Regions from separate parts of the Bradyrhizobium sp. 930_D9_N1_4 genome, predicted to be linked through region 3. Evidence: predicted binding sites of a transcription regulator. Region 3 holds the regulator's gene; each other region holds the start of a gene.
What was found. The regulator LexA, encoded in region 3, represses DNA repair genes until DNA is damaged. The targets are predictions, from matches to a motif close to TGTTCNNNNTGTGTTCNG.

Region 1: the regulator LexA is predicted to act here: its motif matches at 4,673-4,690, upstream of ruvC (crossover junction endodeoxyribonuclease RuvC).
Region 2: the regulator LexA is predicted to act here: its motif matches at 3,450-3,467, upstream of AB7532_RS29845 (ribonuclease T2 family protein).
Region 4: the regulator LexA is predicted to act here: its motif matches at 2,225-2,242, upstream of AB7532_RS00900 (YifB family Mg chelatase-like AAA ATPase).

What each region holds. Positions count from the first base shown of each region.
Region 1 covers NZ_CP197236.1:6,544,412-6,551,396, reverse strand. The annotation lists gene AB7532_RS31205 (methyl-accepting chemotaxis protein) at 259-1,683, opposite strand; gene AB7532_RS31200 (methyl-accepting chemotaxis protein) at 1,793-3,532, opposite strand; gene AB7532_RS31195 (YebC/PmpR family DNA-binding transcriptional regulator) at 3,740-4,486, shown strand; gene ruvC (crossover junction endodeoxyribonuclease RuvC) at 4,721-5,248, shown strand; gene ruvA (Holliday junction branch migration protein RuvA) at 5,391-6,008, shown strand; gene AB7532_RS31180 (hypothetical protein) at 6,005-6,535, shown strand; gene ruvB (Holliday junction branch migration DNA helicase RuvB) at 6,532-6,985, shown strand, end outside.
Region 2 covers NZ_CP197236.1:6,268,092-6,275,076, forward strand. The annotation lists gene AB7532_RS29820 (response regulator) at 1-439, shown strand, start outside; gene AB7532_RS29825 (ATP-binding protein) at 459-1,847, shown strand; gene AB7532_RS29830 (DUF3617 domain-containing protein) at 1,872-2,402, opposite strand; gene AB7532_RS29835 (hypothetical protein) at 2,446-2,751, opposite strand; gene AB7532_RS29840 (hypothetical protein) at 2,934-3,395, shown strand; gene AB7532_RS29845 (ribonuclease T2 family protein) at 3,513-4,226, shown strand; gene AB7532_RS29850 (23S rRNA (adenine(2030)-N(6))-methyltransferase RlmJ) at 4,362-5,222, shown strand; gene AB7532_RS29855 (cold-shock protein) at 5,475-5,690, shown strand; gene AB7532_RS29860 (outer membrane protein) at 5,778-6,401, opposite strand; gene uvrC (excinuclease ABC subunit UvrC) at 6,651-6,985, shown strand, end outside.
Region 3 covers NZ_CP197236.1:4,206,585-4,213,569, reverse strand. The annotation lists gene AB7532_RS19825 (DUF2171 domain-containing protein) at 26-259, shown strand; gene AB7532_RS19820 (ComEC/Rec2 family competence protein) at 355-2,634, shown strand; gene AB7532_RS19815 (GAF domain-containing protein) at 2,644-3,588, opposite strand; gene AB7532_RS19810 (hypothetical protein) at 3,811-4,245, opposite strand; gene AB7532_RS19805 (hypothetical protein) at 4,432-4,632, opposite strand; gene lexA (transcriptional repressor LexA) at 4,831-5,532, opposite strand; gene AB7532_RS19795 (molybdopterin molybdotransferase MoeA) at 5,709-6,920, opposite strand.
Region 4 covers NZ_CP197236.1:188,610-195,594, reverse strand. The annotation lists gene AB7532_RS00905 (hypothetical protein) at 47-520, opposite strand; gene AB7532_RS00900 (YifB family Mg chelatase-like AAA ATPase) at 628-2,166, opposite strand; gene AB7532_RS00895 (PilZ domain-containing protein) at 2,393-2,641, shown strand; gene AB7532_RS00890 (tetratricopeptide repeat protein) at 2,721-3,494, shown strand; gene AB7532_RS00885 (AAA family ATPase) at 3,529-4,818, opposite strand; gene AB7532_RS00880 (CpaD family pilus assembly protein) at 4,815-5,549, opposite strand; gene AB7532_RS00875 (type II and III secretion system protein family protein) at 5,599-6,985, opposite strand, start outside.

The DNA.
Region 1 (6,985 bases), 2.3 Mb from region 3:
AGGGCGTATGGATTTTAAGCCCACATCGAGAGTGCAGACTATCCGGCTGCGCTGTAATGCCACGACCGTGCATGGCCCAATTTAAGCAGATGAACAAAATTCGGAATAATAGCATTCTACCCCTGTTTTGCTCGACGGGTCAAGGGGTCATCAGGCGCCTTGCGTGCGATGAGGCGCAAGCCATTGATTCCCCACGCACCGCCTACTGTGCATGGGGTTGTTTTTGAATTTTTGATGTGAGGGCCGTCGTAGCGGTCGTCAGCTCTGCCGGAAACCCATCCGGAAGGCGCCCCAGTGCTTGCCGCGAACCATGATCGGCGAGGACAGGTCCTTCATCAGCACGAACTGCCCGCCGCCCATGTCACGGCGATAGGTTTGCAGCAGGAACGGTTTCGTGTTCGCTCCAACCTTCTTCACCGTGCGGTCGGTAAACAGGCGGCGGTTGCGGCAATTGGCGTTGTTCCAGACCGGGTCCTTGCCTTGGGGCAGGCGGTAGTTCGGATTGTGGGTTGGCAGATAGCCGCTTCTGGCCCAGGCGACGCAGTAGACGATGCGCGGATCAGATTTCTGGATCGGGTCCTGGATCGCGGGGAGCGTGCGGTCGGTGAAGTCGACATAGTTGGTGAGGTGCTGCTTTGGATCGGTGCCGGGAATTTCGCGATACGTCTCGTCCATGAGCTGGTCGAGCGTGATCTCGCCGCGATCGATCGCGGCTTCGAACTCGGCGGAAATCCGCTTGGCGGTGTCGACCACGATGCGGATCAGCGGCGTGTCCGACGTCTCCACGCCGCTGTCGGCGATCAGTGCAATCAGGCCTTCGGAGGTGTCGAGCAGCTTCGTCACCCGCTGATCGGCGCTCTTGAGATCGCGCGAGGAGAGGTCGACGCCCTTGGCGAGCTCGCTGAGCTCGCTGATGACGGTGTCGCAATGGCCGAGATTGGAGGTCGCAGCGCGCGTGACGCTGTCGATCTCCGCTTCCACGGAGGCAAAGCCCTGCTGGACCCGCGAGATGATGCCGGAGATCTGCTGGGCGCCTTCGCCGGCGGTCTTTGCGCGCTGCGAGGCATCGCTGCTCTCGCCGATCAGGCCTTCGATCTGGCCGTCGAGATCGCGCACGGTGTCGGAGATCTGATGCGTGGCCTGGCGGGTGGCTTCCGCGAGGTTCTTCACTTCGCTTGCGACCACCGCGAAACCGCGGCCGGCATTGCCGGCGCGGGCCGCCTCGATGGTCGCGTTGAGTGCGAGCAGATTGGTCTGTTTCGCGATCGCCTCGATCGAGCCGGACACCTTGGCCACCTGCGCCAGTGCCGAGCCTACGGCGCTCAGGCGCGCCTCGATCCGTTCCACGGCTGCGACGAGCTCGGAGATGTGGCTGACCGCGGCGTCGACCGCGCCGCGCGACTGCGCGATCTCGCCGACCGCCGCCGATGTGGTCGTTTGCACCGCCTGCGATGCGTTGGCGATGTCGTGGTTGGCCGAGACCATCGTCTCGGCGGTCTCCTGGAGGTGATGGAACCGCTCGGACTGATTGGAGACGCGGTTTGCGACCTCCTGGACATTGCCGGCGATGTCGGCTAGCTCCACGCCGAGACCGCCGATGCGGTCGGCCAGCTGGTCGATCAGTCGTTCGGCCAGCGTCCGGTTGGAGCCGGTGTCCAGTACTGCAAGTTGTACGACGGACATGTCTTGAGAGTCCTCCAGTCAGAGCCGTTCGCCGGCCCCCCGCGGCATTCCCATTCCAATTTCAGGCTTTAGATGATGATTCGCGCCCGGCGTCTTGCCTGAGCGTGCACTAGAGCTTGTACGCGGTGCGAAATCCGCCCCAGTGTCGCCCTTGCACACGGATCGGAACGTCGATCTCGCGCATCATCACGGTGTTTCCGTTGCCCATGTCGCGCGCATAGCTCTGGATCAAATAAGAGCGCAGGTTGCGCGCGGCCGACAACCCCGCCGGATCGTTGAAGATGCGCCGGTTGCGGCAGTTGGCGGTATTCCAGGCCGCATCGCCCGGTCGCTGCGGGTGCGAATAGATCTTGTTGTGCACCGGCAGGAAGCCGTTGCGGTCGACCATGGCGCAGAACGCCATGCGCGGTTCCTTGGCGAGGAAGGCCTCCTGGAACGGCGGCAGCGCGCGGTCGGCCCAGTTCAAATATTTCGTACGATATTGTTGCGGATCGGTGCCGGCGATCTCCGCATAGTCGGTGTCGAACAAATCGTCGATCTTGACCTCGCCGCGCCCGACCGCCTGTTCGAAGATCCGGGTCAGCGCGTTGCCGGCCTCCATGGCGCGGGTCACGAACTCGGTGTTCTCCTCATGGATCGACCACAGCCTGTCCTCGATCTTCTCCGCGAGATCGGCATTGGGGCTGACGAATTGCGCGCGGGCGCCGGCCTTGGACTGCTCGATCACGCGCAGGCGGCAGGCGCCGACGCCTTCGAGCGTGCCGTCGACGACGGCCTGTGTGGCAAGCTTGGCCGCGTCCGCACCGCCGATCAGCACGCCGTCCATCGCGATCTCATAGACCGGCAACACGCCACGCGCGGTTTCGAATTTGATGTGGCAGGGCAATCGCTCGGTCTTGCGGCGGTCGTTGTGCTCGCTCTGCTTGAGCAGCACCGCGCAGCGCGATTTCAGCTTCTGGGCGAAGGTGGTGACGGCCTTGCCGGCGCGGGCGACGCTCTCGCCGTGGGTCTCGGCGGCCTTGGTCGCGGCATCGATCTCGACGGCGCTCTCGCCGACCGAGATGATGAACTCCGAGGCGCTTGTCGCGTTGCCGGAGACTTCGCTGGTGGTGGCGTTCTGCTCGGCGACCGCGCCGTTGACGGTGTCGAACACCGGGCGGATCGCCTCGATCGCCTGCGAGATGCGGTGCACCGCATCGGCCGAGCCGGCGGCGTCGCGCTGGAGCGCGTCGATCTTCTTGGTGATTTCTTCCGTCGCGCCCTGGGTCTGCACTGCCAGCGCCTTCACTTCGGTGGCGACGACCGCAAAGCCCTTGCCGGCGGCGCCTGCGCGCGCGGCCTCGATGGTGGAGTTGAGCGCGAGCAGCGTCGTCTGCCGCGCGATCTGCGCGATCAAATTGACGACATTGCCGATCGCGGCGGAGGACTCGCGCAGGCGGTCGACATTGGCGCGGGCTTCCTGCGCCGCGGCGCTGGCCTCGTCGGCGAGCTTGCCGGCCTCGCGCACCTGGGCGCCGATGCCTTGCGCGGACTGGGTGAACTTGTCGGCGGCATGGGCAAAGGTGGAGGCGTTCGACTGCGCCGCGTTGGTGCGGCCGGTGAGGGCGTCGGTGCGGTCGCGAATGGCGGCGAGCGTGGTGGCGGTCGCCTCCGCACCACCGGCGACCGAATTGGCGGCACGCTCGAGCTGCCGGATCATGGCGCCGAGCTCGAGTTCCAGCAGTTCCAGGATTTCCCGGGCGGAATCGCTTTCGGCGGGAGCAGGCACGGCCGCGACCGGCGCAGCCGCCGGGGCTGCCGCTGGTGCGGCCACGTCCGGCAGGCGCTTCCGAAATAATGCGAACGCCATCGGGTCTACTCTTGTCGGGGGACGGGCGGTCGTTATTTTCGCAGGCTGGAATGAAATCAGGGTTAACGGTGCCTGACTTCTGGGCACGGCAGACTACGGTATTACCTTAAAGTATGAGAGCCTCTTTCATTCCGGTGGGTTGGCGGCCTATAAGGCCGCGCTTCCCACGCTCATCTTTGGCGCACGATTCCCTAGAGAAGATCTCGCATGGCCGGACATTCCCAATTCAAGAACATCATGCACCGCAAGGGGCGGCAGGATGCGCAGAAGTCGAAGCTGTTCGGCAAGCTGGCGCGGGAAATCACCGTCGCGGCCAAGCTCGGCACCCCCGATCCCAACATGAACCCGCGGCTGCGCGCGGCGATCATCGCGGCACGCCAGGAGAACATGCCGAAGGACAATATCGAGCGCGCCGTCAAGAAGGCGCTCGGCAACGATGGCGAGCACTATGACGAGATCCGCTACGAGGGTTACGGCCCCGGCGGCGTCGCCGTCATCGTCGAGGCGCTGACCGACAACCGCAACCGCGCCGCCTCCGACATCCGCTCCTTCTTCACCAAGTCGGGCGGCAATCTCGGCGAAACCGGCTCGGTCTCCTTCATGTTCGACCGCACCGGCATCATCGAATACGACCGCGGCGTCGCCGATGACGATGCCGTGCTCGACGCCGCGATCGAGGCCGGCGCCGACGACGTGGTCTCGGGCGAAGCCGGCCACGAGATTTATGCCTCGACCGAGGGCTATCGCGACGTTGCCAAGGCGCTGGAAGCCAAGTTCGGCGAGCCGCGCAAGGCCGCTCTGATCTGGAAGCCGCAGAACACCATCGCGGTCGACGACGAGACCGGCGAGAAGCTGCTCAAGCTGATGGATCACCTCAACGACCACGACGACGTCCAGCACGTCTACGCCAATTTCGAGGTGTCGGACGCGCTGCTCGCGAAGATGGGCGGCTGACGCCGCTAATCCCAATCTCCGCCGTCGTCGCCCGGCTTGACCGGGCGACCCAGTATTCCAGAGACATTCGAGAGATACGGAGAAGCCACGGCGTACTGGATACCCCGCTTCCGCGGGGTATGACGCCGGAGTGTGTGGTGGGCAGGGCCACGCTCACCCATGACAGCCCACTTCCCCTGTTACTTCCGTTCTGTTTCTGTTTCCCCCACGGCAGCCAGCCGCTATCACTGGCCCATGACTGCGCTCCCGATTCGTGGCCCCGTTCGCATCATCGGCATCGACCCCGGCCTGCGCCGCACCGGCTGGGGCGTGATCGAGGCCGAGGGCAATCGTTTGATCTACGTCGCCTGCGGATCGGTGGAACCGCCGGACGATCTGCCGCTGGCAAGCCGGCTGCTTGCCATCCATGAGGGGCTCGCCGCCGTGCTGTCCGGTCACCAGCCGATGGAAGCCGCGGTCGAGCAGACCTTCGTCAACAAGGACGGCGTCGCGACGCTGAAGCTCGGCCAGGCCCGCGGCGTCGCCATGCTGGCGCCTGCAATGTTCGGCATCTCCGTCGCCGAATACGCGCCGAACCAAGTGAAAAAGACCGTGGTCGGCGCCGGCCACGCCGACAAGCAGCAGATCGCCATGATGCTGAAGATCCTGCTGCCGAAAGCCGACCCGCCATCCGCGGACGCCGCCGACGCGCTCGCCATCGCCATCACCCACGCCCATCACCGCCAGAGCACGGCGCTGAGGCTCAAGGTCGCGGGACTATGATCGATGGTCGCATATCACCGCCGTCATGCCCGGGCTTGTCCCGGGCATCCACGTTCTGTCTTGCTGATCGTGAAGTCGTGGATGGCCGGGACGAGCCCGGCCATGACGAAAGAGAAGTGACTGCCGCGACCGAGGCCTCACGATGATCGGCAAGCTCAAGGGTCTGATCGATTCCTACGGCGAGGACTTCGTCATCCTCGATGTCGGCGGCGTCGGTTACCAGGTGCACTGCTCGACGCGCACGCTGCAGCACCTGCCTTCGCCGGGCGAGGCGGCCGTATTGTCGATCGAGACCTACGTCCGTGAGGACGCGATAAAGCTGTTCGGCTTCCGCACCGATCAGGAGCGCGAATGGTTTCGCTTGCTCCAGACCGTGCAGGGCGTCGGCGCCAAGGTCGCGCTCGCCGTGCTCGGCACGCTGGCGCCGTCGGACCTCGCCAACGCCATCGCGCTGCGCGACAAGGCCGCGGTGGCGCGCACGCCCGGCGTCGGCCCCAAGGTCGCCGAGCGCATCGTCACCGAACTGAAGGACAAGGCGCCGGCCTTCGCCAATGTCGATCCGGCGGCCGTGCATCTCGCCGGTGCCGTCGACGATCAGCGCGCGCCGCGCCCCATCGCAGATGCAATCTCCGCGCTGGTCAATCTCGGCTATGGCCAGCCGCAGGCCGCAGCCGCCATCGCGTCGGCATCGCGCAGTGCCGGTGAGAGCGCCGAGACGGCGCAGCTCATCAGGCTTGGTCTGAAGGAGCTGTCGAAGTGAGCGCGGCCTGCACCAATCCCGCCGCCGCTCTTTTTCGCCGCCTTTTGCGCGCGGCCGGTATCGTCGTGATTTTTTCCGTCGTGGGGCCGCTGACGACCGCCGCGCTGGTTTCGGTGACGGTCACTGCGCTCGGTGCCGCAATGCTGCAGATGTTTCTTGTGTTCCTCGAACTGGAGGCACTGCGCGCCGTGGTTTCGATCGCGGTCGTGCTGCTGGCCATTGTCACGGTTCTCGCCTCGTTCCTTCCCGCAGTCGTCGCCGGCTTGATATTCGCGCTGGCTGCGGTCTACGCCGATCTCAACATGATCTGGATGGCATGGCTCGCCGCGGCCGTCGCTGCGGCCGGCTTCGTCACGGTTGGCATGTTCGTCGTGCCCTCCGAGACCTCGGCCGTGATCGTGCCGAGCGTCCGTTCGGCGCCCGAGGCGCTGAAGCTTTCGGCAATGCTTGCCGTCGTCGCCGTCATTCCCGCCAGCCTGTGCTGGTGGCTCGCGAAACCGCTGCATCGTGTTATCCTGCCCGCATGACCACTCCCCCACGCATCGTCACGCCCGAGCGCCGCTCCGATGACGTCGGCGACACTGCGCTGCGTCCGCAGTCGCTGTCCGACTTCGTCGGCCAGCAGCAGGCGCGCAAGAATCTCTCGATCTTCATCGAGGCGGCGCGCAAGCGCGGCGAGGCGCTCGATCACGTGCTGTTCGTAGGTCCCCCCGGCCTCGGCAAGACCACGCTGGCGCAGATCGTGGCGAAAGAGCTCGGCGTCGGCTTTCGCGCAACGTCGGGTCCCGTGATCGCCAAGGCCGGCGATCTCGCAGCACTCCTCACCAATCTCGAAGAGCGCGACGTGCTCTTCATCGATGAAATTCACCGCCTCTCACCGGCGGTCGAGGAAGTGCTCTATCCGGCGATGGAGGACTTTCAGCTCGACCTCATCATCGGCGAGGGCCCGGCGGCGCGCTCGGTCAAGATCGAGCTGT
Region 2 (6,985 bases), 2.1 Mb from region 3:
GGCGCGGCATGAAGCCGAAGCCCGCATCGAAGGCCTGCAGATCGGCGCCGACGATTACGTCGCCAAACCGTTCGAGCCGCGCGAGCTGGCGCTGCGCATCAACAACATCCTCAAGCGCGCCGCGCCGCCGCCGCAGGCCGCGACCGTCGAGAAGATCGCGTTCGGCCCTTACGTCTACCATCTCGACCGCGGCGAGTTGCGCCAGGGCGAAGAGGTCATCCACCTCACCGACCGCGAGCGCGAGATGCTGCGCATTCTGTCGGAAACGCCGGGCGAGACCGTGCCGCGCAGCGCGCTGACCGGCAATGGCAGCGTCAACGAGCGTGCCGTCGACGTGCAGATCAATCGCCTCAGGCGCAAGATCGAGACCGATCCCGCCAATCCGCTGTTCCTCCAGGCGGTGCGCGGCATCGGCTATCGCCTGGTAGCCTCGCCATAAATCAAGTGAAGCGCGCGAGATGAGCACGATCGATACCGGCCTGACGCTTTTGAAGAGCGCCGCCGGCCGCGTTTCGCGCGCCAACGGCTGGATGGGCAACGCCTTCAAGGGCTGGATGCCGACCGGCCTCTACGCCCGCGCGCTCCTCATCATGATCGTGCCGATGGTGATCCTGCAATCGGTCGTCGCCTTCGTGTTCATGGAGCGGCACTGGAACACGGTGACGCGGCGCCTGTCGGCCGCGGTGGTGCAGGACATCGCCGCGCTGATCGACGTCTACAAGGGCTATCCGCAGGACAAGGACCGTAACGAGATCCGCCGCATCGCGCAGCAGCGCCTCGGCCTCGTCGTCGATTTCCTGCCCGCCGGCGACATGCCGCCGCCCGGACCAAAGCCGTTTTTCTCGCTGCTGGACCAGACGCTGTCGGTGCAGCTCGGCCGCCAGATCGGGCGCTCGTTCTGGATCGACACGGTCGGCCGCTCCAACCTCGTCGAGATCCGCATCCAGCTCGACGATGCCGTCATGCGCGTGTTCGCGCAGCGCAGCGCCGCCTATGCCTCGAACTCGGAAATCTTCCTGTTCTGGATGGTCGGCACCTCGTCGATCCTGCTGATCGTCGCGGTGCTGTTCCTGCGCAACCAGATCAAGCCGATCCTGCGGCTGGCGGATGCTGCCGAAAGCTTCGGCAAAGGCCGCGAGGCGCCGAACTTCAGGCCGCGCGGCGCGCGCGAGGTGCGGCGCGCGTCGATCGCCTTCCTCGAAATGAAATCGCGCATCGAGCGCACGATGGAGCAGCGCACCGCGATGCTCGCCGGCGTCAGCCACGATCTGCGCACCATCCTGACCCGCTTCAAGCTCGAGCTGGCGCTGATTGGCGACAGCCCCGAGATGGAGGGCATGCGCAAGGACGTCGACGAGATGTCGATGATGCTGGAGGATTACCTTGCGTTTGCCCGCGGCGATTCCGGCGAGCAGTCGCAGCCGACCGACATGTCGCAGGCGCTCGAGGAGCTGCGCAGCGACGCCGAGCGCCACGGCCATACCGCGACAGTCGCGTTCCACGGCCTGCCCGTGGTGACCGTGAAGCCGGCCTCGTTCAAGCGCTGCCTCGCCAACCTCGTCACCAACGCCGCCCGCTACGGCAAGGCCATCGCCATCACCGGCCAGCGCGATCACCGTTATTTGACCGTGACGGTCGACGACGACGGCCCCGGCATTCCCGCTCATCTGCGCGAGGAAGTGTTCAAGCCGTTCCTGCGGCTGGACAACGCTCGCAACCAGGATGAAGGCGGCACCGGCCTTGGCCTTGCGATCGCCCGCGACATCGCACGCTCCCACGGCGGCGACATCACCCTCGGCGACAGCCCGCTGGGAGGATTAAGGGCGAGCGTAAGGATTCCGGTGTAGCTGCGGTCTCACGACGACATCACCCTACTTCGGCAGCAGCGCCTTCAGCTTGTCCATGTCGCGCACGTTCATCTTGAAGCCGCCGGGCATCACGATATCGCCGGGCTTCTGCTCGGGCTTGCAGGCGCCGAGCCACTTTGCTTCGAGCTGCATCGTGGTGTCGCGCCCCGCTGCGCCCGCGGCACCGCCTTGCGCGTGGGACGTGGTCTTCACCGTGTAGGCCGAGTTGAAATCACCGGATATCTCGGCATGCGAGGTCGTGTTGACGCCGGCGACGCTACACTCGGAATCACTGACATAGCCGGCCGCGGTCTTCTTGATGTCCTGTTTGGCGCAGATCTGCTTGGCCATCGGAGAGACGTTGTTGTTCATCTCCTTGTCGACGGTCTCATCGGTGCAGTGCTGCATGGTCATCTCGGGCACGGGCGAGCCGGTCGTGACCAGCTTCATTTCCCACAGGCCGGCCTTGCGCACCGGCAAGTCGACGGCAGAGGCAACGCCGGTCGACAAGACAAGACAAAGACTTGAGCCGAGCAAAGCGAGTTTGCGCGTCATGTGGGGAAGCTCCCGGCTGAGATTGCGGCGCTACGAAAGCGCCTCAGTAGAGCGTACGGATCGGCTGTTCGGCGGCGCCGTAGGGCACCCAGCGGCAGGAGAACGAGATGTAGCCGCCCTCATAGGCCTGCACAGCCAGGAATTTCACGACCTTGCCGTACCGCGCGCAGTGATCGACCGCGACCTGACGGGCATCGGTTTGCGTCGCCATCGAATAGGCGATGATGCCGCCGGTGTCGTTGCCCTTGAACGGCGGGACCGGAAGCAGATCGGCGCGCGCCGGCTGGCTCGCCAAGATACCCGAGACGACCAGGCTGGCGAGAAGGCCCGCAGCCGCAATGATTCGCATTCCCGTTACTCCAATTGGTTGGCGCCAGTTTACGGTGCCGGGATGGAAGTGAAAAGAACTGAAGCCCCGCTGGATGCGATGTTGTGGTCAACTCCTGGCGAAGTGTTGCCGCGCTGCACTTGACCCCGCCCGGCCTTCGCGGCACCGTCCGACCTTCCAAGACCCAGCTGTCCGGATTGCCCATGCGCGCCCCCTCCCTGAAATCGCTCCGCTTTGCCGCCGTGTTCGGCCTCATGTTCGGAGCGCTGTCGCTCGGCGAAGCCAGGGCCGCCAATCCGCTGGAGCTGAACTTCTGGCTGAGCGGTCCGCGTTACGACGGTGCCGTCGCCGATTGCGACAAGGCGCTGCCGACCATCGCCACCCAGTTCTGGGAGAAGGAAAGCTCGTTCTGGAATTCCTCGTTGAAGATCACCGGCTTCGCAGCCGTTCACGAGGTCGCGTTCCGCCCCTGGCAGTCCGACAACATTCCGCGCCGCTATTGCACCGGCGAGGCCATGCTGACTGACGGCAAGATGCGCAAGGTACATTTCTCGATCATCGAGGATGGCGGCTTCGCCAGCTACGGCAACGGCGTCGAATGGTGCGTGGTCGGCCTCGACCGCAACTGGGCCTACAATCCGGCCTGCCGCGCCGCCAAGCCCTGAGCGAAGAGACGCGATTCGGGTCGTCAAGCGGCCAGACGCGCGCCATCTGCATTTTGTTCTTGAAATGTTCCTGTTGCCTGCTAGGCTCGATGCACAGTCTAGTTGAGGGGCGTTGCCATGTTTTATTTTAGATTGCACTCGTTCTCCCGGCTCATGATCTCCCTGACCCTCCCCGTGGTTCTTGCCGCCGGGCTGGTCGCGCTGGCGGGCGGCGCGAAGGCTCAGGACAAACGGCAGAACGCGCCCGGCGAATTCGATTTCTATGTGCTGTCGCTGTCATGGTCGCCCTCGTTCTGCGAGGAGGCGTCCGAGCGCAATCGCGGCGGTGGGCGTTCGCAGATGCAGTGCAGCGGACGGCCCTATGCGTTCGTCGTGCACGGTCTATGGCCGCAATATGAAAATGGCTTCCCCGAATATTGCCAGCGGCCCTCGCCGCGCCTGAACCGCAACATCGTTTCCGCAATGCTCGATCTGATGCCCGCGCCGGGCCTGATCTTCAACGAATGGGACAAGCACGGCACCTGCTCCGGGCTCGACGGCCGAAATTATTTCGAGACGATCCGCAAGGCCCGCGCCGCGATCAAGATCCCGGCCGAATTTCTCGACCTGTCGCAGGCCAAGACCGTGGCGCCGGGCGAGGTGGAGGAGGCCTTCATCAAGGCCAATCCGGGCCTGAGCAATGCCGCCGTCTCGGTCACCTGCAACCGGACGCGCCTCTCCGAAGTCCGCATCTGCCTCAGCAAGGATTTGCAGTTCCGCGCCTGCGAGGAAATCGAGCGCCGCGCCTGCCGCCGCGACCAGGTGACGATGCCGCCGGTCAGGGGCGGGTAGGCCCAAGCCCCGTCATTGCGGGGAGCGCTTGCGACGAAGCAATCCAGAGTGCGTCCGCGGTCGCATTTCTGGATTGCTTCGCTGCGCTCGCAATGACAAGGGGGTAGGATCACGCAAGCAACGTAGTCCTGTCCCATGAACTATCGCCACGCCTTCCACGCCGGCAGCTTCACCGATGTCATCAAGCACATCGTGCTGGCGCGCATCATCACCTATCTCCAGGACAAGCCGGGAGCGTTCCGCGTCATCGACACGCATGCCGGCGCCGGGCTCTACGATCTCGAAGGCGACGAGGCGCGCCGCAGCGGCGAATGGCTGACCGGGATCGCGCGGCTGATGCAGGCGCGCCTGTCGAACGAGAGCGTGGCGCTGACCAAGCCCTATCTCGACATCGTCCGCGCCTACAATCCGAAAGGCGAGCTCAAGGCCTATCCGGGCTCGCCGCTGATCGCGCGCGGTCTGCTCCGGCCGCAGGACCGCCTCGTCGTCTGCGAACTCGAGCCGAAAGCACGCAAAGCGCTGATCAACGTGCTGCGCCACGACGAACAGGCCCGCGTGGTCGATCTCGACGGCTGGGTCGCACTGCCGGCCTTCGTGCCGCCGAAGGAGCGCCGCGGCCTCGTGCTGATCGATCCGCCCTTCGAGGCCAAGGACGAATTCGAAAAGCTTGGCGACGCCTTCGCGGCAGCCTTCGCGAAATGGCCGACCGGTATCTATGTAATCTGGTATCCCGCAAAGAGCCGGCGTGCCACCGATGCGCTGGCGCAATCCGTGGCGCGGCTCGCAGCTGCAGCAAAACCTCCGGGAAAATGTCTGCGCCTCGAATTCAGCGTTGCACCGCAGCTCGACGGCGCCGCCCTCACCTCCACCGGACTGTTGATCGTCAATCCGCCGTACACACTGCAAGGCGAGCTCAAGACGATCCTGCCCGAACTGGAAATGCCGCTCGGACAAGGCGGAGCTGCCAGATTCCGATTAGAGGTGCCGAAGCCGTAACATCCCGGCATTCTTGGGAAAAAGATGCAGGAGCCGTAGTCAATCTGCAATGAACCGTATTATGCTGTTTGCGTGACTGGCTTTACGTTCCGCTTCCGCGAATGGTTGCGGCGGAGTGAAGGCCTAAGAAAGATCCGGTCAGACCGAATGGTCTGCCCAAGGATGGCCAGCTCTCCCGGGCTCCGTATGGCCCGGTCATGTCGTGACGTGCGTCTGCGTCGCGACGGAGGAGCAATGAGGGGGAGTTTCCCGATGGCCAATACGGGAACGGTCAAGTTCTTTAACGGCGAGCGCGGCTACGGCTTCATCAAGCCTGACGACGGCGGTCGCGATGTCTTCGTTCACATCACAGCTGTGGAGCGGGCGGGACTGAAAGACCTTGCCGAAGGACAGCGTATTACTTTCGAAGTTGAACCGGACAAGAAGGGGAAGGGACCGAAGGCGGTCAATCTCGTCATCCTTTCCTAGCGGAGCTGACTCAAGAAAATCGGCGCAAAAAAAGTCCCGGCCGCGAGCGGCCGGGAGGCTGTAGTCCGGTATTTTCTTCTTTCGCTATCAGAAGCGATAGTTCACGCCTGCGCGCACAACGCTGGCGCTGTAGCCGTTTGACACGCCCGTAATTGCGAACTGGCTCGTCGACAGATCGATGTAGAGATATTCGAGCTTCACGCTCCAGTTCGGCGCGAGGCCGAGTTCTGCACCGGCGCCGATGGTCCAGCCCGCGCTGGTGTGCGACTCCGTCCAGCCAAACGTCTGCGCGCGCAGCTCGCCGAAGGCGAGACCGGCGGTGCCGTAGAACAACACGTTGCTGAAGGCATAGCCGGCGCGGCCGCGCAGGGTGCCGAACCACGGGTTGGAGAATTTCCACGGTGCAAAGGTGTCGTCGGCGCCGGTTGCCTGGATGTCACCCTCGACGCCGAACACAAACGGGCCGTTCTGGAAATTGTAGCCGGCCTGCACGCCGCCGGCGAAGCCGGAGGGCTTAACGGGACTGTTGCTGACGGAGCCCCATTCGTAGCCGATATTGCCGCCGAGATAAGGACCGGCCCAGCTATACGCATTGAGCGGCTGGTTGACGGTGTAGGGCGCACGCCCTCCGTAATTCATGTCGGCGGCCTCGGCCGAAGCTGTCCAGCCGGCAGCAACCAACGCGGCAGCGCCCACAACGAACCTCTTCATCGGTACTCTCCAACGCAACTGCCGTCCCCGCGATGCCTGCGCCGCCGCGCGCGGCAAAACCGCATGGTTACGGAACCACCACTTTTTCGCGTAAGATTTATCGAGAGTTTTAAGTTAAAGGCCTGTTAAGCGGGGTTACCGCGCTGTTAACAGGCTTAAGCAAGCGTTACCGGGAACTGCGCCGCCATTCTGTGCGTGCCGCACGGCCGGAACTTCAAATCGGCACCCCCAGCGCCTAAATTCGCAACCATGGCTCACGATTCCCAAGACAGTCCGGACGACCGCGCGCGCAAGCCGTCGCCGGCTGCTGCCGCTGACGCCCCGCTCGAGAGCCTGGCGCCGCCCGACCTCGATCCCGCCACCAGCGCCGGCGAGGACGAGGACGATGCGCTGCTGCCTGACATCCTGGACGAGAATGGCGCGATCGGCGAAGAGCCGCTGGCAACCGGGCACGAGGCGATCGAGCGCGCGGTCCGGCTCGCGCCCACCTCGCCCGGGGTCTACCGCATGCTCAGCGCCAATGCCGACGTGCTCTATGTCGGCAAGGCCAAGAACGTCAAAAAGCGCCTGTCCAACTACGCGCG
Region 3 (6,985 bases):
TGGTATCCAACCAGAGGATCCCACCATGCAGAACATCGCAGAGCATATGGAAGTCATCGGCGCCGATGGCGTCCATGTCGGCACGGTCGACAAGGTCGAAGGCAACCGCATCAAGCTGACCAAAAAGGACAGCGGCGAGGGCAGCCACAAGGGCCATCACCACTTCATCGACAAGGGCCTCGTCGCCGGCGTCGAGGGCAACAAGGTCCGGCTCTCGGCCAAGGCGGATGTCGCCGTGACGATGGAAGAGGAAAAGTAGGGGCCACAACGCTCCGTTCCTGATCTGTACCGCTATTCTCGCGCCTGCACGTTCCGGTAGCTTCGGCTTTCGTTGCGTATCATCGGGTGCAGGGAATGGCGGATCCGGGCCGTCCGTTACGGTCGCAGGGGATCGCGGGGACTTGGCCCGTGGGCCGTACTGCGTCTGCGGGCGGTCTTGTGCCTGCAGGCTTCGATCTCTGGACATCGCTGGCCGAGACACTGCGAGCCTGGGTTGGCGCGGAGGCCGGCGCCGGGCGGCTGTTGCCGTGGGTGCCTGTCGCCTTCGGTTGCGGCATTGCGTTTTATTTTGCCGCCGATCACGAGCCGGTGCTTTGGGTCGTTGCCGCGACGGCGGTGGTGCTCACGCTCGGCGCGGTGCTGCTGCGGCGGAGCCGGCTGTTCGCGCCGGCGATCATGACTGCCGCGGTCGCGGCCGGCTTTGCGGTGGCGACCTGGAAAACGGCTCGCATCGCGCATCCCGTTTTGGCGAAACCGCTCTATTCGGTGGCGTTGTCCGGCTTCGTTGAAAGCCGCGATATCCGCGAGCGCACTGATCGTTTCGTGCTGCGCGTGACGTCGATGGAGGCGCAGCGCAGCGACGTCAAGCTGGAGCGGGTGCGGCTCTCGGTGCGCAAGGGGACCGCGCCCGAGGTCGGCAGCTTCGTGCAATTGAAGGCGCGGCTGATGCCGCCGATCTCGCCGGTTCGCCCCGGCAGCTATGATTTTTCGCGTGACATGTTTTTTCAAGGCATCGGCGCCTCCGGTTTCGTGATGGGCGCGATCGCGGCTGTGGCGCCGCCGGATACCGGCGGCCTGCGGCTGCGCTATGCCGCGTTCATGCAGGGCCTGCGCGATGCCATCGACGCGCGCATCCGTGCCACGCTCGAGGGCGACAATCGCGCGATCGCGACCGCGCTGCTCACCGGCCGGCGCGATGCGATCACCACGCCCGTCAACGATGCCATGTTCATCTCGGGCCTGGGCCACGTGCTCTCGATCTCCGGCTATCACATGGCCGTCGTCGCCGGCGTCGTGTTCTTCGCGGTGCGCGCGATGCTTGCGCTCATTCCGGGACTTGCGGTCGGCTTCGCCATCAAGAAATGGTCGGCGGCCGCCGCGCTGGTCGCGGCCGCCTTCTATCTGCTGCTGTCGGGCGCGGAGGTCGCCACGCAAAGATCGTTCTTCATGACGGCGGTGGTGCTGATCGCGGTGATGGTCGATCGCCGCGCCGTCACATTTCGCACGTTGGCCGTGGCGGCGCTTGTCGTTCTCGCGGTCGCGCCGGAATCGCTGGTGCATCCGAGTTTCCAGATGTCGTTTGCCGCGACGCTCGGGCTCGTGGCGCTGGTGCAGATCGGCATGCCGAACCTGTTTGCCTCGCCCGATCATTCGGCGACCGCGCGCATTGCGATGTGGGGCGGCCGCGAGATCGCGATGCTGTTCCTGGCTTCGCTGATCGCGGGGCTTGCGACCACGCCCTATGCCGCCTTCCATTTCCACCGCGTCACGCCCTACGGCGTGCTCGCCAATCTCGGCGCGATGCCGGTGGTCTCGGCGCTGGTGATGCCGGCCGGGCTGCTGGGGCTGCTCGCAGCGCCGTTCGGGCTCGACGGCGTGTTCTGGTGGCTGATGGGGATCGGCATCGACTGGATGGTGGCGGTGTCGCGCTGGGTGGCTTCATTGCCGGGCGCGGTCGGCCGCATCCCGGCCTTCGGCATCGTGCCGCTGATCCTGGCCAGTCTCGGGATCATCGTGATGGGCCTGCTGCGCACCCCGCTGCGATGGTCCGGCGCGCTGGTGCTGCTGGCTGCGATCGCCTGGGGGCTATCAGTGCGGCAGCCCGACGTCCTGATCGCCGGGGACGGCCAGAGCGTGGCGGTGCGTGGCGAGGACGGGCGCCTGCATCTGATCAGGGCCGGCAAGGACAGCTTTCTGCTGAAGGAGTGGCTGGCTGCGGACGCCGATCCGCGCGACGCCGGCAGCGCCTCGCTGGCCCATGGTGTGTCGTGCGACGAGGCCGGCTGCGTGACGCCGCTCGCCGACGGCCGCCTGGTCGCGCTGGCCTTGCGCATCGATTCCCTGGCGGATGATTGCAGCCGTGCCGCGCTGGTGGTGACGGCGCGGCCCGCGCCGCCGGATTGCGCGGCGATGGTGGTCGATCGTCCACGTCTCGCTGCCCAAGGCGCGCTCGCGCTGACACGGCGCGGCGACGGCTTTGCGGTCCAGGCGGTGAAAGCCAGAGGCACCGACCGTCCGTGGTCGCCGGCGATCGCAGGCGAAGCGGATTTCGACGGAAGCCTTACACCGAAGACGGCTGCGCCTCGCAGCAGGGACGCGACGCCATCGGAAGCCGACTTGCAGGCTGAGGATTGAGCGGACCTGCTACAGGTACCAGACCAGCATGGCGTCGAGCCCTGTGCTCCCGATCACCGGCAGGGCCACCATCCGGCTCAAGCCGGCCGCGCGGGCCTCGGAGCCTGCGATCGAGCCGTCATGCGCGAGGTCCTCGTTGAGCGCGGGCATGCCGGTGACCCAGGCCCCGCCGATGCTGCCTTCGCCTTTGGCAATCGATTTCGTTTCGTAGAGCGCGGCGAGGTCGGTCTGCGCGCTGCAATCGCCGGCGCGAAAGATCAATGCCGAACGAGCCTCGTTCGGGACCCAGATCTCGAAGCGTCGTGCGATCGGGGTTGCCTGCGCCGACAGGAAGGTTAGCACCCAAGTGTGGTCATTGCCGGTCCGGTAGGGGACGCCGACGCCGAGATTGATGCCGATCTTGGCGGCGTCCTCCCAGCGCAGAAAGCTCTTGGCGTCGTGCAGGTCCCTGATGATCAGCGGCAGGCCGGCTTTCCAGGTGCGGCCGGGCAGGCCGAAGCCGCGCGGAAATTTGGTGTGGCGGGAGTTGAATTCGAACATCTCCGCCGCGCCGTAATAGCCGTCGACGAGTCCCATCTCGTGGGAGATTTCGGCGTCGTTGTGCCAGAGCTCGATCGCGCCGACATGGGCCTCGTCGTCGCCGCAGAACAGCACCATGACGGCCTGCAGGAATTCGCCGGCAAACAGCGGCACGGCCACGCCGCAGGTGAGGCCAGCCGCGAGCGCCTGATCGGTTCGCTTGAAATAGGAGTTGGCGAATTTGGTGAGGATCACGGGGTGGCCGCTTGCCCAGGCCTTGCCGGGAAGGCCCTCGTCATATCCGAAGCGCAGAGTCTCGCTCATGGTCTTGAAGGCGGAGAGGCCCTCGTCGCCGTAGAGGCCGCCACCGAATTCCAGCCGCATGCGCGTCCGGTCGGGCACCCAGAGTTCAACGACGCGAATGAAGGTTTTCATCGAACGTGTCCGCCGCCTCAAGCCCGACCAGCATCGGCTATTTGCTTGCGAAACGGACGTTCAAAATTCAGGCAGGACAGCGCAAACTTCGTGCGGCGGGAGCTGTGTCGGCGTGGCCCGCCCCATGGGGTTTCGCGGGACACAAGTGCCACCATCTCGCCGGCCTCGGCCGGCGATGGCGATTTCAATCCTCACCCCGACCTCTCGGCCGGAGATGCTGTCTCAGCCGATCGGCAGGCGCGGGGTCGTTGGCCGGCCGTCGGAGATGATCTGCGGTTTGTGCTCGCGCTCACCGGTCGGCAGGGTCACCGGCAGTTGCAGCACGGTCGCGCGCTGGCCCTCGACGAGCTGCGTCACCAGCACATATTTGCCGTCGGGAAATTCGATTGCGTCATGATGGCGGTCGGGGATGTGCGGATCGATCTTGCCGAACTTGCCGACACGCGAGTTGATCGTGCGTGTCCAGATCCAGCGATTGTCGTAGCGGACGTTGTCGGCGAAGGCGAGCTCCGTTCCCGGCAGCAGGCAGACGGCGATCGTCGGATCGGCTGCGGAGGCAAAGCCGCGCGTCGAGGTGCCGCGGAAGTTCGTCGAGACGATGGTCTCGCCGACCTCTGCGGGACGCGATGCGATGGCGTGCAGGCTGTAGTCACACATCGGGGGTGCTCCTCATTCCGGGATAGCGACCCGCGTCTCCTCTCGAGGCGCAGGCCTCCATCAGAGTGGAAGCATCGAAGCGTCTGCCCGGTTGTAGGCAAATCTGCGGCTCGCCGCCGCAGCCGCGATCACATTATCGAGGTCACTGGGAACAAGGCCCGCTCACACGCATGCGAGAGTCGCGTCTCAGCGCCCCGCAGGTGCCGACCAGCCCGAATATGGCCAGCCCGGCTGCGATGGCTGCGCGGCGGCATCGTGGGCGTTGCGAACCTGTGTGCGCATCGCCGTCTCCTTGCGGACATGGTGCCGCGATGGCGTGGCGACGGCTTGCGACGCTGATGCTGCGACCAGCGCCGCCGCGACTGTCCTGAAGATGATCTTGCGCATGATTTCTCCTCGAGACCTTAAAGCCTGCGAAGCGATGCTGCTTCGCGCGGGCGTGCCGAGGATCTAGCGCTGGAGGAGAGGCCGGATAATCTGCGCGAAACTAGAAAGACTATCCAGCGGGAGCGGACAATCGTCCGCTCCAATTGTTGATCGCGATCGTGGATCGCGTGAGCGCGGGTGGGCCAAGCGCTTTCGAGATCAGTACTTGCGATACAGCCCGATCAGCTTGCCCTGTATCTTGACCCGGTTGGGCGGCAGGATGCGCACCTCATAGGCCGCGTTGGCGGGCTCGAGCGCGATGGAGGCGCCGCGGCGGCGGAAGCGCTTCAGGGTCGCTTCCTCGTCGTCGATCAGCGCCACCACGATGTCGCCGGTATCGGCGCTCTCGTTGCGCTGGATCAGCGCCATGTCGCCGTCGAGGATGCCGGCTTCCACCATGGAATCGCCGCGCACTTCGAGCGCGTAATGCTCGCCCGAGCCGAGCATGTCGGGCGGGACGCTGATGGTGTGGCTGCGGGTCTGCAACGCCTCGATCGGCGTACCTGCCGCGATCCGGCCCATCACGGGCACCGCGACGGGGCGCTCGCCCTCGTCGGCGGACGGGCTGGAGGTCGTGCGCACCTTGCCGAGATTGCCCTCGATGACGCTCGGCGTGAAGCCGCGGCGGTTGCCGGCAGCGGCCTGAAGCTCGGGCAGCTTGATCACCTCGATGGCGCGGGCACGGTTGGGCAGGCGACGGATGAAGCCGCGCTCCTCGAGTGCGGTGATCAGGCGATGGATGCCCGACTTGGAGCGCAGGTCGAGCGCGTCCTTCATCTCGTCGAAGGAGGGCGGCACGCCGCTTTCCTTCAGCCGCTCGCTGATGAACCGCAGGAGCTCGTATTGTTTGCGCGTTAACATCTCGACCAAAATCCCCCGGTTGATGTCGTTCGATTCCGAGACGCTGAATTCAGCGATAAGCCGCTACATGCTCGAAACAAATCATGAACGGACACTATATGTTCGATACATGTTCCGCAACTGCTTAATTTACCGTGAACGCGACAAAGTTCGCGGAACGCATGCGAACGACGCGATCAGACGGGCAGTCGCAACACCTCGCAAGGCGAGCCTTGCTCGGCCTTCGGCGCGAACGGTGCGCGCACGAGAAGTGCCTGTGCCGCAGCGAGATTCGCAAGCAGCGAAGAATCCTGGTGATTGACCGGAAGGGCGATCAGCGCACCGTCGTCGCGCCACGCGAGGCGCGCGCGCAGGTAATCCTCGCGCTGGTCATTGGCGCCGACATCGCCGCCGAGCACGGCGCGTTCGCGGCGATGATGAATCGTCGAACGGCCCGCGAGCGCGCGAATCAGCGGAACCATGAACAGGAAGCCGCAAACGTAGGATGATACGGGATTGCCGGGGAGGCCGATCACGCGCATCGGACCGAGTTGCCCATTCATCATCGGCTTGCCCGGCCGCATCGCGATCTTCCAGAACGCCATGGAGATACCTTCGTCCCTGAGCGCCTGCTGCACCAGATCATGGTCGCCGACCGAGGCGCCGCCGGTCGTGATCAGGATGTCGGCGCCGCTCTCCCGCGCGCGGCGGATGCCCGCGCTGGTGGCTTCCAGGGTGTCGGCGGCAATTCCGAGATCGACGGTGTCCGCGCCCTCGCTGCGGGCGAGCGCGTGCAGTGCGTAGCCGTTGGAATAGACGATCTGGCCATGGCCGGGCGTGGTGCCCGGCATCACCAATTCATCGCCGGTGGCGAGGATCGCGACCTTCGGACGGCGGCAGACGGGCAACAGCGGGTAATTCATGCCGGCAGCGAGGGCGAGGTCTCGCTCGGTCAACCGGATTCCCTTGCGCAGGAGCACATCGCCCTCGCGAAAATCGACGCCGGCTGGGCGGATGTGCCGCCCCGTCAGCGCCGCTTCCTTGATCGTGATGCGCTTGCCGTCGGCGACCGTGTCCTCCTGGATCACGACCGCATCAGCGCCATCGGGGACGACGCCGCCGGTGAAGATCCGCACGGCTTCGCCGGCGCCGACCGATCCCGCGAACGGCCGGCCTGCCGCGACCTCGCCGATCACGGTGAGCGTGGCATCGACTTTCGCCGCGTCGACGGTGCGCACCGCATAGCCGTCCATCGCCGACATCGCCTGCGGCGGCTGCGTGCGTCGTGCAGCAACGTCGCGTGCGAGCACGCGGTGAAAGGCCTGGTCGAGAGCGACCGTCTCTTCCGGCAGCGGCTGCACGCCGGCAAGCACCGCGGCGAGCGCGTCGGAAACCGGCATCAGGGCCACGGTGAACTCCCGCAACAAATCGAAGGATTCGGTTGGCAAGGTTCTAGCCGAGCGGAGGGGCTGAA
Region 4 (6,985 bases), 4.0 Mb from region 3:
TCCGGAAAAGTGCGCAGCGGTTTTCCGGAGAGATCATGCTCAAACGTCAAAGCGAGGCGGCCTGGAGCGGGAGCGGGCGTTGGCCGCCATGGGCTCCGACGATCAGCGCCGCCGCCTCGCGCTGCGAGAAGGTCTTCGAGCGCACATAGATGCGGTAATCGGCCGGACCGTCAGTGGAGAGATAAATCACCGGGCCGCCGTCGACCGGCTGCGCGGCAATGGTGATGAGACGGTTCGCCGGATGGGCCTCGCAGGATTCCGTCTCGGAACCGGAGCCATCGTCCACGACGGCGAAGTCTGCTTCGTCGGCATCGTCGGTGATCCGCACCCGCACCGTGGCTCGCGACAAATCGTCGGTGAAGGCGACATGGATGCCGGCGGTCCAGAACAGCGAGGTCAGCTCGACCGAGGTATCGCCAACGGCGATGCAGGGATGCGAGACCGATCCGATCTCGGCGCGGGCGAACACCGCGGCTGCCAGCAGGGGAATGGCCGAGGCCAGGATCTTGAAACGCAACATGACACTCTACTCGCCAGGCCCTGTGTGGAACTCGCACGGAACTTTGGGCCTTATGGTTTGCAGAGCGTAAAGGAAACTCGTTACCGCCGGGTTGATGCGCGGAATGATCAGGCCATCTGGCGCACATCCTCCGCGAGTGCGCGGTAGGACAGCGCTTCGGCGAGATGCAGCCGGCCGATCTTGTCGGCGCCGTCGAGGTCGGCGAGCGTGCGCGCCACCCGCAACACGCGATGATAGCCGCGCGCCGACAGCCGCATGGTCTCGGCCGCGTCGCGCAGCAGCTTCTGCCCCTGCGCATCGGGCTTTGCGATGTCCTCCAGCACCGAGGCGGGCGCCTCGGCATTGGTGCGGACATGTGGCAGGCCGGCATCCGCATAGCGGGCGAGCTGGATGTCGCGCGCCGCCGCCACGCGTGCTGCGACTTCGGCAGAGCCCTCCGCCGGCGGCGGCAGGATCAGATCGGCCGCGGTCACCGCGGGAACCTCGATGCGCAGATCGATGCGGTCCATCAACGGGCCGGAGATGCGCGCCTGATAGTCGCCGGTGCAGCGATCGATACGGCCGCGCTTGCAGGCATAGCCCGGCTCGAACGCGTTGCCGCAGCGGCACGGGTTCATCGCGGCGACCAGCATGAAGCGCGCGGGATAAGTCACACGATGATTGGCGCGCGACACCGCGACCTCGCCGTTTTCCAAGGGCTGGCGCAGCGAATCCAAAACGCGCGGATCGAACTCCGGCAGCTCGTCGAGGAACAGCACGCCCTGATGCGCGAGCGAGATCTCGCCGGGCTTTGCGCGGATGCCACCGCCGGTGAGGGCGGCCATGCTCGCGGAATGATGCGGAGAGCGGAACGGCCGCTGCGCGGTCAGCGCGCCGCCCTTGATCTCGCCCGCGACGGACGCGATCATCGAGACCTCGAGTAATTCGCCCGGCGACAACGGCGGCAGGATCGAGGGCAGCCGCGCCGCCAGCATCGATTTGCCGGCGCCGGGCGCGCCGATCATCAAGAGATGATGTCCGCCCGCGGCCGCGATCTCCAGCGCGCGCTTGGCGCTCTCCTGGCCCTTGATGTCGCGCAAATCGAGCGTGGAGGCGGCGGCCTCATGCACCTTCGGCGAGGGCCGCGACAGCACCTGCGTGCCCTTGAAGTGATTTGCGATCTGGATCAGCGAATGTGCGGCGATGATCTGGATGTCGGGGCTCGCCCATGCCGCTTCGGAGCCGCAAGAGGCCGGGCAGATCAATCCTTCCTCGCGCAGACTGGCGCCGAACGCAGCGGGCAAAACGCCTGCGACAGGCGCGATCGAACCGTCGAGGCCGAGTTCGCCGAGCACGGTATAGCCTGTGAGCGCATCCGGTGGGATCGCGCCGATCGCCGCCATCAGTCCGAGCGCAATCGGCAGGTCGTAATGGCTGCCTTCCTTCGGCAGATCGGCGGGCGCGAGATTGACGATGATCCGCCGCGCCGGCAGCGCCAGGCCCGAGGCAATCAGCGCCGAGCGCACCCGTTCGCGCGCCTCGGACACCGCCTTGTCCGGCAGGCCGACGATGGCAAAGGCCGGCAAGCCCGGCGCGACCTGCACCTGCACGTCGACCGCGCGGGCCTCGATCCCCTCAAAGGCGACGGTAGAAACCCGCTGAACCATGCTCGAACCAGGCTGCCCTCTTGTGCAATTAGGGGTAGCAGAGCACGGCTCATTTCGCAAGAACAATACAGGAACACTGTTGGCGACCCGGAAATCCCTAACCAGCCGTAAACGTGGCCCAGACACTAAGCCTCGAATGCGAACGGCTCTGCACAGCACATCCCAACGAATATCCGCTACTCCAAGGCAACGGGATGGGCCGTGACGTAACGGGTGAACAATTCAAATGCTTGCAGCAAATCGCCGGAGAAGCGAACGACGGGTGTGCACCCGGCTTGCCAAGATTCACTTTGGCGCCGGATCGCTGCCGCGGGACTGCACGATCACGGATATCTCGGATGGCGGCGTGAAAGTCGTGGCGGAGTTTCTGGAAGTGCCGCCGCAATTCACCATCATCTTCGCGCCCGATTATTCCCGCCAGTGCCGTCTGCGCTGGCGCATCGGCTGCGAATTCGGTGCCGAATTCACCGATTGAGCCGGACGGGCCGGGTCCCTTAACCGGACTTTAGCGTTAATCGGTAAGCATCTCTGATCAGTCGCCGAGTGATCAGAGTATGTCCAAGCGTTCGTCCCTTGCCTTCCCCCCGGCGAGATATCTGGTCTCTGCGCTTCTGATGTTGGCGCTGGGCGGCTGCCAGACCACAGGTCTGGAGGACATCACCGGGGCGCTCGGCGGCAAGTCGGAAACCGCCGGCAAGGCCGATTCCAAGCCGGACATGGACGCCCTTCGCGAGCGCTATCGCGCCAAGCCCGGTGATCCCAACATCGCCCTCGAATACGGCATGGCGCTGCGCGAGACCGGCCAGCGCGCCCAGGCCGTCGCGGTGATGGAGCAGGCGGTGCTCAATCATCCCAACAACAAGGCGCTGCTCGCCGGTTACGGCCGCGCGCTCGCCGACAGTGGCAGTTTCCAGCGGGCGTTCGACGTGCTCGGCCGCGCGCATACGCCTGAAGATCCCGACTGGCGGATCCTGTCGGCGCAAGGCGCGGCGCTCGACCAGCTCGGCCGCAACGAAGAGGCGCAGCAATATTATGCGGCCGCGCTGAAGATCGTGCCCGAGGAGCCGACGGTGCTGTCCAATCTCGGCCTGTCGTATATGCTGCAAAACAATCTGTCGAAGGCCGAACAGGTGCTGGGCCGCGCTTATCAGCGCAATCAGAACGATGCGCGGGTCCGTGCCAATCTCGCGCTCGTGCTGGGATTGCAGGGCCGCCAGAACGAGGCTGAAAACCTTGTGAAGGCAGATTTGCCGCCAGACCAGGCCGCGGCCAAGATCGCGGCGCTGCGCCAGGTGCTGGCTAAGAAACAGCAAAGGGCGGACAAATAGTCCGCCCTCTTTCCGGCCTTCGCGATTCCTGCCTTTAAGACGCCTTGCGATGCGGGGCCGACCCGCGGCCTGCCCTGCCCTTCAACTTCTTGAGCAGCGGTCCGAGCAGCGAGCGCTTCGGCTTCTTCACATCGCCGCGCCCGGCGAGACGGTTCGCCATGTTCTGGAACAGCTCCGTGGTGCGGTGGCTCTTGGACACCTCCGCGATCATCTGGCCGTTATTGGCTGCGGTCGAGAACAGCTTCGAGTCGAACGGGATCACCGCGATCGGCTGGCTTTCCATCGTCTTGGCGAACGACTTGACGTCGATCTCCGCCCGCTTGTGCATGCCGACCTGGTTGATGCAGTAGAGCGGCGGCCGGTCGTTCGGCCGTGCCGCCTTCAGCACGCTGAGCATGTTCTTGGTGTTACGCAGGTTCGCGAGATCCGGCTCGGCCACGATGACGATGTCGTCGGAGTTGACCAGCGCGCGGCGCGTCCAGCCCGACCATTGATGGGGAACGTCGAGCACGATGCAGGGTGTGGTCATGCGCAGCGTGTCGAAGATGGCGTCAAAGGCTTCGGCGCCGAAATCGTAGACGCGGTCGAGCGTCGCGGGCGCGGCAAGGAGGCTGAGACGTTCGGTGCATTTGGACAGCAGGCGCTCCATCAGCGCCGTGTCGGGACGGTCCTGCGACAGCACCGCATTGGCGATGCCCTGCGCCGGGTCCTGGTTGTAGTCGAGGCCGGCGGTGCCGAAGGCGAGGTCGAGATCGATCACGACGGAATCGAGCGCGAGGTCGCGCGCGATGGTCCAGGCCACGTTGTGCGCGACCGTGGACGCACCGACGCCGCCCTTGGCGCCGACCACCGCGATGACGCGGCCGGTGATGATGGTTTCGGAGGCCGAGAACAGGCTGCAGATCGAGCGGACGACGTCGAGGGTTTCGACCGGTCCGACCACGTAGTCGTTGACGCCGCGGCGCACCAGCTCGCGATAGGGCGCGGTGTCGTTGGGATTGCCGATCACGACCACGCGGGTGCCGGGATCGCAGACGCCGGCGAGATCGTCGAGGCCTTCGAGGATGTCGCGTGTGCCGTCCGATTCGATCACGATGACGTTCGGCGTCGGCATCGTCTCATAGACTTCGATCGCCGCGGCCAGGCCGCCGTCCTTGGCGGTGAGATGCGCCTTGGCGAGACGGCGATCCTCGCCGGCCGCGGTCATCGCCTTGAGCGTCTGCTCGGTCTCGCAAAAGGCCTGCACCGAGATGCGCGGAACCGGCGCAATGTGTTCCTCGGGGTGCCGCGGATCGTCCGCTTCGTCGTCGTGAAGACTTGTCATTTGCCGGTGTCGCTGAGTTTGGCCTTTTCGGCCTCGGGATAGGTGGTCGTGGTCGTCGAGCCCTTGCGGTAGCGGTCGAAGGCGATGTCGCGCCGCGCGGTGTAGGCGGGCGTCTCGGCCCGTGGCTGCTCGAGGTCGGCGGGGTTGTCGATCATGGCCGCGAGGTTGCGCTGGCTGGCGCAGCCCAGGTTGAAGTAAGGCCGGTTCTCGTTGTAGCCGGGGTCGAGGATGTTCGGACCGACGTCTTCCGGCCACAGCCCGCAGGGGCCGGCGACCGCGGCGATCCTCGAATAGCTGAGGCGGATCGTCGGCAGCAGGCCGGGATCCTCGGGGCGATAGGGATGCTGGACGATGGCGCGCGACGGCACGCCGCCGGACGCGAGCACCGAACGAATGTCCTGGTAGGTCGCCGCCGCGGCGCGCGAATTCGCGGTGTCGGCCGGCACGTCGACCACGACAGAGCCGGTGCCTTCGCGAACCCAGTCCCGGGCGATGCCCGCGACGTCGGCGCGCTGCGGCGCCGAAAGTCCGCCCCTGGCCTTGCCGACAAAGATCACGATCGACTTCTTGGCTTCCTGCACCGCGATCGGGTGACGCTGGCGATAGTCGGTCGGCACCGTCTGGGTGACGATCTCACCGGTGGTGTTGCAGGCGCCGAGCAGGACGGAGAGCCCCGTCAGTGCCAGCGCGATATGCAGCTTGCGACGTCGATCGGCTGATGGTGTCGTCATCGCCTGGTCCCCTCTTCCCGTGTCTTGTCCGGTCCCCAAACCGTCCGTCTCAGTCGATGATGAAGCCGAAATCGCCGCCGATGCCGTCGATCGGATCGACGCGGCGGGCGACGCCGTAGAGGCGGTTCATGCGGCCGAGCAGCGCCGACTGCGCGTCCGAGGCCGGCGCGAAGCCGTCGTCCGGGCGCGACAATTCCTTCTGGGCGACCGCGCGCACCACATAGGGCGTCACGATCACCATCAGCTCGGTCTCGTTGTTGACGAAGTCCTGGCTGCGGAACAGCGCGCCGATGATCGGCACCTGGTCGATGCCGGGCAGGCCGTTGACCGCCTGCTTGGTCTTCTGCTGGATCAGGCCGGCCATCGCCATCGAGCCGCCGGAGGGAATTTCCAGCGTGGTCTCGGCGCGGCGGGTCTGGATCGAGGGGATCGTGACCGAGTTGCTCGAGGTCGAGGACACCGCCTGCGTCAGCGTGATCGCGTTGGTGTTCGACAGCTCCGAGACTTCGGTCATCACGCGCAGGCTGATGCGGCCTTCGCTGAGCACGACCGGGGTGAAGTTCAGGGAGATGCCGAACTTCTTGTAGGTGATCTGGGTGGTACAGACGTGGGTGACCGGATCGCAGGAATAGCCTGCGGGAATCGGGAATTCGCCGCCAGCGATGAAGGTGGCGGATTCGCCCGAGATCGCGGTCAGGCTCGGTTCGGCGAGGGTGCGCATGACGCCGGCGCTCTCCATCGCGCGCATCGTGGCGCTGACGGTGGCGACGCCCTTGGCGAGGCCGGCCACGCCGAGACCATTGCTGCCGACGATCGGCCCGCCGCTCACCGAGAACGGGTTGGAGTTGTTGAAATTCACCACCGCGGTGCCGGCATTCAGGCTGGCACTGAGGTCGACGCCGAGCTGCTTGACAATGTCGCGGCGGACTTCGCCGACGACGACCTTGAGCATCACCTGGTCGCGACCGCGCACGACGATGTTGTTGACGACCTTATCGGCGCTGCCAACCAGCTTTGCGGCGACGTCGCCGGCCTGCTGGGCCTCGACCGGGCTCGACACCGAGCCGGTCAGCATCACGCTGTCGCCGACGCCTTCGATCTGAACGCCCGGCAGCGTCGAGCGCAACGCCGTTCGCATGCCGTTGAGATCGCGCTTCACCGCGATGTCGTAGGCCGCGACCTGCTGGCCGTCGGCGGTGAAGAACACGACATTGGTCTGGCCGACCTGGCCGCCGATGATATAGGCGCGCTGCGACGAACGGATCACCGCATTGGCGATCTTGGGATCGGCCACCAGCACGTCCTTGACCTCGCGCGGCAGGTCGATGACGACCGACTTGCCGACGCCGAGCGACAGCGAGCGTGTCCGCGCCGGGGCGACGGTTGCAACCGGCGACACCTCGAGATCCGGCGCCTGCATCGGCGCCTGGTCGCCG